DNA from 2 places in the Bordetella genomosp. 5 genome. Region 2 is predicted to be linked to the other one. Evidence: predicted binding sites of a transcription regulator. Region 2 holds the regulator's gene; the other holds the start of a gene.

Region 1 (4,347 bases), on a different contig from region 2:
CGCCGCGCGCGCCCCGTTGTACAGCAGCGTAATGAGTCGCTCCGGAGGGGCGCTCATGACCTGGGTTTCCAGGCCGATATCGCTGTACGAACGGACGGAAGAGGATCCGGTGGGGCGGCGTGCGGCGTATGTCATTGATGAAAGTTAGTTGTTGGACTTCGTCATGTTGGCGAACTGTTGCTGCAGGTAGGAGCTGGTGCCGTTCATCTGTACGACCATGGCGTCCAGTTTGACGAACTGGGCGCGATAGCCTTCCATGGTCAGCGCGATCGAGGCCTTGGTCGCGTCATAGCGCTTCTTCAGGGTGTCGATCGTTTCCTGCAGGCCGGTCGTGCGGGTCTTGATGGCGCCGGTCGAGCCCAGAATGGTCTCGGTCACGTCCTTCATCTTCTCGGTCAGGCCTTCGGGGCCGCTCAAGATGCGGCGCACGTCGGCGGGATTCTCCGACAGCGCCTTGTCCAGCTTGGTCTTGTCGACGGTGATCTGACCGGTCTTGACGTCCGTCGTCAGGCCGATCGCGCTCAGCGTGCGCAGCGTGCCTTCGCCCGCCACCACACGCAGCGCGCCGGCGATGCTGTTCTGGATCGAACGCGTCGTGCCGTCGCCGGTGAGGGCGCTCTGCGTTTCGGCGCCCACGTCGAACTTGGTCAGATCCGAGATCGTGGTCTGCAGCGCGTTGTAGGCCTTGACGAAGGCGTCCACGGCGCTCGCGGCGGCGCTGTTGTCCGCCGTCACGGTGACCTTCACGTCGGCGTCCGGCACCTTGTTCAGCACGAAGGTGACGTTGTCGACGACCTTGTCCACGGTGTTGGTCTGGCTCGTGACGGCCACGCCGTTGATCTCGAGCTGGGCGTTGGCGGCCTCGGTCTGCACCGTCAGCTTGGAATTCGCCAGGTCGGCACTGTCGAAGTTCAGCTTGGCGGCCAGCGCGTCGTTGCCGGTGACCCTGAGCTCGGCGACCGCGGCATTCGTGCCTTCGGTCTTGCTGGTGATCATCAGGAAGTTGTTGCCATTGCCATCGTTGATGACCGTGGCGCTCAGGCCCAGCGAGTCCGACTTGTTGATGGCCGACACGATGCCGTTGAGCGACGTGTCCGAACCGATCTCGAGCTTCTTGGTCGTGCCGTCGCCGAGCTTGAGCTCGATCGTGCCGCCGGTGCCGATCTGGTCGGTACGGCTGGCGAACGCCGACGATTGCAGCGTCTGCGCGGTGGCAAGGCTGTTGACCTTGATGTTGTAGGAGCCAGGAACCGCGCCGGCAGCCGTACGCACCGTGATCGACTTGTCGTCGCTCACGGTCGATTTCACGGCATTCAGGGCGTCAGTGCCGATCGCGGCGGCGGCTTTCTGGACCGCTTCAATCGAGCTTTGCAGCTTGCTGTAGGCCGAGATTTTGGTCTGGTAACTCGACTGCTGGTTCGAGATCAGCGTCAAACGCTGTTCTTCAGCCTTCTGCAGCTTATCCAGGGTTTCTTGTAAGGGGAAACCCGATGAGCCCAGGGACGTGATGGTTCCGGCCATGTGATACTCCTTCCTAGCAATGCGATTCTGTCAAAAATTGATGCCGCCTATTGACCGGGCAAGGGCACAAGGTCGGGCTACTTCGAGGTTTTTGGCGCCAGTCAGGTCCAGCCCTGGCGCCTGATGCAACGTCAGGCCGTGGTTTCCACGGCATTGCCCTGCATCTTCACGATCATTTTCGCGATGCGCAGAACGGTTTCCGACGGGATGGTTCGCAACACTTCGCCGCTCTCCGAGTCCAGCACGGACACGACGACGGCATGGACATCCGGATCGATCTCGAACTGAAGCTCGGTCGACCAGGCGCGCAGCTGGTTGTTGATATCGTCCAGCGCCTTTTCCATCGGCAGCTTGCCGCCGGATTGATTGGCATCGGATTGGGTGTCGTTCTTGGCACTCTGACCCTGACCCGAGGGAGGGACTGCCTGAGACACGGCTGCGGCGTCGACCGGCTGCGGGGCAGGGCTGACGGACGGCAGGATTTGCGTAGCGGTGCTGATAGGACTTACGGCCATGATCACTCCCGGCTGGAGATATCGGCGTCTTCGGGGACGCAACGGTTTTTAAGGGTGTTTCTCAGCTACCATAACGGCAACCTTAAACCGAACTTTAGGGCCACAAAGGGCTTTAATTCGTCGATTCGACCCCGGTTCGACCTTGCCCCGCTTCCCTACCAGAACCCTGTTACCGCCTCACGATGAGTGTCAAAACCGCCCTGCGCGTGATCGAAATCATCGAAACCTACGCCCGCGAGAAGCGGGCGTTGTCATTGACGGAGCTGGCCCGTCTGCTCGACGTGCCGGTCTCGAGCTGCCTGGCCCTGATCCGCACCCTGGCGGCCCAGGGCTATCTGTACGAAACCGGGCGCCGTCAGGGCTACTACCCGACCGGGCGGCTGCTGGCCATGGCGCAGCGCATCGCCCGCGCCGATCCGGTCCTGGACCGGGTCTATCCCAGCCTGGTGGCCCTGCGCGAGGCTACCCGCGAAACCATCGTGTTCGCCAAGCTCGATGCCGACCATCGGGTCGTTTATCTCGATGTCCTGGATTCGCCGCACACCATCCGCTACGCGCCGGTGGCGGGCGAGTTCAAGCCCATCCACGCCAATTCGCTGGGCAAGGCGCTCATCTCCCAATTGCCGGCCGAGGCCTGCGCCGAGCTGCTCGCCCGCACGCCGCTCACGCGCTACAACCCGCTCACGCTGACCACGCCGGCGCAGGTCGAGGCCGACCTGGCCCAGTCGCGCGAACGGGGCTGGTATTCGAACATGGGCGAGTCGATCACCGACGTGGGCGCCATCGCCTGGCCGCTGCGGCTCTCCGGCGAGGTCTACGCGATCTCGGTGGGCGGGCCGATCTACCGGATCGAGCCCAATCAGGCGGCCTACGCCAGCATCCTGCGCGCGGCCTGCACCGCGCTCGAGCAGGATCACTGACTCAATACGAGCGGGGCAGGCCCAGCACCTTCTCGGCAATGAAGCACATGATGAGCTGCGGGCTCACCGGCGCGATGCGCGGGATGTAGCTCTCGCGCAGCAGGCGCTCCACGTGGTACTCCTTGGCGTAGCCCATGCCGCCCAGTGTCAGGACGGCGGTCTGGCAGGCGTTGTGGCCGGCCTCGGCCGCCAGATACTTGGCCGTGTTGGCATAGGGCCCGCAGGGCAGGCCGGCGTCGTACAGGCTGGCTGCCTTGAACACCATCAGGTTGGCCGCCTCCAGCTGCATCCAGGCCTGGGCCAGCGGGTGCTGGATGCCCTGGTTCTGCCCGATGGGCCTGCCGAACACCACCCGCTCGCCGGCATACTGCACGGCCCGCGCCAGCGCGGCCTGGCCGATGCCCACCGCCTCGGCGGCGATCAGGATGCGCTCCGGGTTCAGGCCATGCAGGATGTACTCGAAGCCACGCCCTTCCTCGCCCACGCGGTCCTGCTCGGGAATGCGCAGCCCGTCGATGAACAGCATGTTGGAGTCCACCGCCTTGCGGCCCATCTTCTCGATCTCGCGCACCTCGACGCGTTCGCGATCGAGGTCGGTATAAAAGAGCGACAGCCCCTGGGTCGGCTTGGCCACGTCGGCGAGCGGCGTGGTGCGGGCCAGCAGCAGCATCTTGTGCGCCACCTGCGCCGTCGAGATCCAGATCTTGCGGCCGTGCACCACGTAGTGGTCGCCGTCGCGCTCGGCGCGCGTCTTCAGATGCGTCGTGTCCAGGCCGGCATCGGGCTCGGTCACGGCGAAGCAGGCCTTCTCCCGGCCGGCGATCAGGGGTTCGAGCCAGCGCGCGCGCTGCGCGTCGTTGCCGAACACCACCACCGGGTTCAGGCCGAAGATGTTCATATGGACGGCAGACGCGCCCGCGAAGCCCGCGCCGGACGCCGCGATGGTCTGCATCATCAGGGCCGCTTCGGTCATGCCGAGGCCGGCGCCGCCGTGGTCGGCGGGCATGGCGATGCCGAGCCAGCCGTCGCGCGCCAGGGCGGCGTGGAAGTCGTGCGGAAAGCCGCCGTCGCGGTCGCGCTCGAGCCAGTAATCATCGGGAAACTGCGCGCAGACCCGGTTGACCGCGTCGCGCAGCGCGAGCTGGTCGGGGCTGAATTCGAAATCCATCGGTGCGTGTCCTTTAGCGTTGAGGGGCGGATCCGGGCGGGAGCAGGGCGGCGATGTCGGCCTCGGCCACGCCGGCTTCGCGCAGGACCTCTTCGGTGTGCTCGCCCAGACGGGGCGCCGGGCGGCGCAGGTCGGTCGGGGTGGCGCTGTAGCGGCCGAGCGGGCCCGTCGTGCGCAGGCGTCCTTCGGTGGGGTGGTCGATCTCGCGCACCAGGCCGGTCGC
Region 2 (4,347 bases):
GCTTCGTGGTGTCGAACTTGGCGTTCGTCACGTCCAGGTTGCCGAGGCCGAGCGTGGCAGCGTTGATCTGCTTCAGGTCGATCTTGATGACTTCGTTGTCGTTCGCGCCGACTTGGATCGTCAGGGTTTGCTCGTCAGCCAGAACCTTGACGCCGTTGAATTGGGTCTGTTCCGACACGCGGGTGATTTCGCCCAGACGCTGGGTGATTTCAGCCTGGATCGATTCCAGGTCGCTCTTCGAGTTCGTGCCGTTGACGGCTTGAACGGTCAGTTCGCGAACGCGCTGCAGGTTGTTGTTGATTTCGTTCAGGGCGCCTTCGGTCGTTTGAGCGATCGAGATACCGTCGTTGGCGTTACGAGCGGCTTGGGTCAGACCCTTGACGTTGGCGGTGAAGCGGTTGGCGATGGCTTGGCCAGCGGCGTCGTCCTTGGCGCTGTTGATGCGCAGACCCGACGACAGGCGCTCGATGGCGGAACCCAGAGCCGATTGGGACTTGTTCAGGTTGTTCTGAGCAACGAGCGACAAGTAGTTGGTATTGATAACAGCAGCCATGAATAGCTCCCAAGAGAGAAAGGCATCTTCAAACTGGGCAGCCGAGCCGCCCAACAGTTGCAGTGACTGTCAGAGTCTTTACAGCTCCGATCAGTGTCCCGCTGCCTGGATAACGTCGGGGCCAAACAAATCTTTAGGCCTTTAGTTCGCTGTTACACATTTTTTTTGGGCTGGGGTTTCTTGCGAGGCCGACCGGGCAGGGGGGGCACGCCTATTTGTATGGCGGGGATTCGGCAACTTGCGATGCGGTGTTCCGGCGACCTTGCGACGGGTCTTCGCAAGGTGGGTCCGACTGGCCGTATGCGCGCTTGTGGAGGGGGTTAAAGATCGCTCCGAGCTTGCCGGGATCGTAACATTCGGCAATGCGCGGACGCGCTATATGTGTCGGCAGTGGATACATATTACTAACGCCTCGCGTTGCGGAACGATACATTCTGCAGACTCGCGGGTCGTTTAGCTGCGGGTTTCCCCCAGGATTTTTAGCCGTTTCGCCGAGAACGTAACGAATACCAACGGCCTAAAAGCCTCTAAAACCGCGTTTGTAAGGCGCGAGTTACGTCATTTCGCGCGTTGCATTGCAATCTTTTCGGCGAGTTGTTGCATTGCCCTTGCTCGCGCGAAAGAGCGTGGCAACGGCGCGATCCGTCAAAAAGGTGATTGACGGCCCGCGCCGGCGGGGCGCAGCCCGGCCCGTCAAGCGCGAACGACGTGGCGGCCCGCGCAGGGCGGCCCGCGCAGGGCGGCCTTGTAAGGCGCGACCGGCGTAATGCGATAGGCGAGGAGAGGGCCTGCGGGCTCGTGCGCGGCGCATGCGCCGGCACGAGCGACCGCGCTGTCAGATGACCTGCGAGAGCAGGCCGTGTTCGGGCAGCTCGCCCCAGGCTTGTTCGCTCAGCGAGGAGCGCAGCCGGGCGGTCGCCTGCGTGCGGAGTTGGCACACGCGCGCCTCGGTCACGTTGAGCACCGCGCCGATTTCCTTGAGGTTGAGCCCCTGCTCGTAATAGAGGGAGAGCAGCAGCTTCTCGCGGTCGGGCAGCTTGTCGATGGCCTGGATCAGCGCGGCGCGCAGGTCGGTGGCCAGCAGTGCGTTGAGCGGGTTGCCGCTGCTCTCGCTGGCCGCGCCTTCGCTCCAGTCGAGATCGCCCGCGTCATCGCCGCCCATGCCTTCGTAATGCACGATTTGCAGGCCTTGCGCGTCGGTCAGCATGCTCTGGTATTCGTCCAGCGGCACGCCGAGTTCCTGTGCGATCTCGGTCTCGGTGGGCGAGCGCATGAGCTGTTGCTCCTTGCGCTGGATGGCGGTTTCGATCTTGCGGCTCTTGCTGCGCACGCTGCGCGGCAGCCAGTCCTGGCTGCGCAATTCGTCGAGCATGGCGCCGCGGATGCGCGAGGTGGCATACGTCTCGAACTGCGCGTCCGGGCTCTCCTGATAGCGCCGCACGGCATCGAGCAGACCGATCATGCCGGCCTGGATGAGGTCGTCCAATTGCACGCTGGCCGGCAAGCGGGCCAGCAACTGCAGCGCCAGTTTGCGAACCAGCGGTGCGTATTGGACCAAGCTGTCTTCTGCGTTGGACATTCAGGTTCAGTCTGCAGGTGTCTCACGAATCTCGTTGTGAGATGGGTGTTGCATAGTTGCGACATATGAGGCTAGCCGGCTCGGATGGCCGGAGACGGTCGTCTACGCCTGCTAACCCGTAGATTGTCGACAAATGGCGCTGTTTCATTCTATGAAGAACGCAACTTTTTGCGCGTTTGTTTGCGCATTTGCGATTTTGGCGCTGCAAGAGATGTAACGAGTAACTGTCAAGCTCGAAGAAAGTCTGAAAAAAATCAATGTTTCGTCATAAAAGTCATAGAAAATGACAGTGTGCATGTTAAATTGCATGCAAATTGCGATCAAATGATACATTTCGCATTAAGACGAAAACAGGTCTGCGTGAGGTTTCTCGGGGGCGCGGATCTGGACTTCTTCACCCCGGCTAGACATCGTCAACGGAGTACCAAAGTGAAAACCGCCGATAGTTCCTTGCTCGCCGATATACGTGAAGTGAATCTCTCGTATCTGCTGCTGGCCCAACGCATGTTGAGAGACGATTACGCGGCCTCCATGTTTCGCCTGGGTTTCAGCAATGAGGTCGCGGACATTCTGATGCGTCTGTCGCCCGCTCAGCTGGTGAAGCTTGCCAGCTCCAGCTCGCTGCTGTGCCGTTTCCGTTTCGACGATTACAGCCTGTTGTCGGCCTTGACCCAGGATGTGCTGGGCGGTGCCCTGCAACAAGCTCATGCCACGATTCTGCTGGCGAAACAGCCAGTCGAAGAGTTGGCCTGACCAACCGCTCACTCAGCAGGAAGGCGGTATGCCAGTAAAAAGCGTTTCACAGGAAGCCGACGAGATTCTGTTGGCCAGTGCAATGATCACACTCGGGGCGCGGCTTCAAGTACTCGAAGCCGAGACCAGCCTCAGCCATGACCGGCTTGCGCGCCTGTATCGCGAAATCCGGGGCTGCTCGCCACCCAAGGGCATGTTGCCGTTCTCGGTGGACTGGTTCATGACCTGGTTGCCGAACATTCACTCGTCGTTGTTCTACAACGTCTACTCGTTTCTCAATACGCGGACCTCGAGCAAGGGTGTGCGCGCCGTGATCGACGCCTATCGTCTGTATCTCGAGCACGCCCAGACCGACGCCACGCAGCCGGCCGGTTCGGAGCCGGTGCTGAGCTTCACGCGGGCCTGGATGCTGGTGCGCTTCTTCGACAGCGGCATGCTGCAGTTGTCGTCGTGCCGTCAGTGCGGCGGGCATTTCATCGCCCACGCGCACGATCCGCAGACCGACTTCGTGTGCGCCATCTGCCGTCCGCCACCCCGTGCGGGCAAGACGCGCGCGGCAGCTCGTGCGCGGGCCAACGCGGGTACGCCGGCACGCGCCGAACAGGCTTCCTGACCCCCAGGGAAGGCCAAACACGCCAAAAGCCCCAAAAAACCCCCCGTAACCCGCGTTTTTGCGACAGGGTCCTCGGGGGATCATTGTCGCCAGTTTTAGACTACGTTGGCAGAGGCCTGATGTGTTGATTGTTATCGGTTATGCAGTGGTGATCATCGCGGTGATCGGCAGCTTCATGGGCTTGGGCGGGCACCTCGGTGCACTCTACCAGCCGTTCGAGCTGACCCTCATCGGTGGTGGCGCGTTGGGCGCTTTCCTGGCCGGTAACAGCCGCAAGACGCTCAAACTGGTGAAGGGCGCCATTCCGCGCGCCTTCAAATCCGGCCCGTACAGCAAGGACCTCTACATGGAGCTGATGGCGCTCCTGTATGTGCTGCTGAACAAGGCGCGCCGCGAAGGCCTGATGGCCATCGAATCCCACATCGAGGATCCGCAGTCCAGCCCGGTGTTCAATGAGTATCCGCGGATCATGAAAGATCCGAAGCTCATGGAGTTCATCACCGACTACCTACGCATCATGATCAGCGGCAACATGAGCTCGTTCGAAATCGAAACGCTCATGGACGAAGAAATCGAAACCTTCCGCCACGAGCGCGAAGTGCCCACGCACGCGCTGCAGCAGATGGCCGACGGCCTGCCGGCCTTCGGTATCGTGGCCGCCGTGCTGGGCGTGATCAAGGCGCTGGCCGCCGTGGATCAGCCGCCCGCCATTCTGGGCGACCTCATCTCCAAGGCCATGGTCGGCACGTTCCTCGGGATTCTGCTCGCCTACGGTTTCGTTGCGCCGTTCGCCTCGCGCGTCGAAGGCCAGGCCGCCGAATCCGTCAAGGTGCTGGAGTGCATCAAGGT

What was found. Region 2 encodes FliA, which starts transcription of late flagellar genes. Its sites were predicted from a motif close to CTAAAGTTTNNNNNNNNNNNGCCGNTA; they were not measured.
Region 1: CAL25_RS08360 (flagellar protein FlaG) is a predicted target of FliA. The motif match lies at 2,108-2,134, and genes of this name have one in related genera.

The regions. Positions count from the first base shown of each region.
Region 1 is NZ_NEVP01000005.1:19,415-23,761, forward strand. Features, by position in the region: gene fliS (flagellar export chaperone FliS) at 1-135, opposite strand, end outside; gene fliD (flagellar filament capping protein FliD) at 145-1,521, opposite strand; gene CAL25_RS08360 (flagellar protein FlaG) at 1,653-2,036, opposite strand; gene CAL25_RS08365 (IclR family transcriptional regulator) at 2,219-2,956, shown strand; gene CAL25_RS08370 (acyl-CoA dehydrogenase family protein) at 2,958-4,124, opposite strand; gene CAL25_RS08375 (CaiB/BaiF CoA transferase family protein) at 4,138-4,347, opposite strand, start outside.
Region 2 is NZ_NEVP01000004.1:554,036-558,382, forward strand. Features, by position in the region: gene CAL25_RS08070 (flagellin) at 1-553, opposite strand, end outside; gene CAL25_RS08075 (RNA polymerase sigma factor FliA) at 1,389-2,132, opposite strand; gene flhD (flagellar transcriptional regulator FlhD) at 2,562-2,885, shown strand; gene flhC (flagellar transcriptional regulator FlhC) at 2,914-3,498, shown strand; gene motA (flagellar motor stator protein MotA) at 3,620-4,347, shown strand, end outside.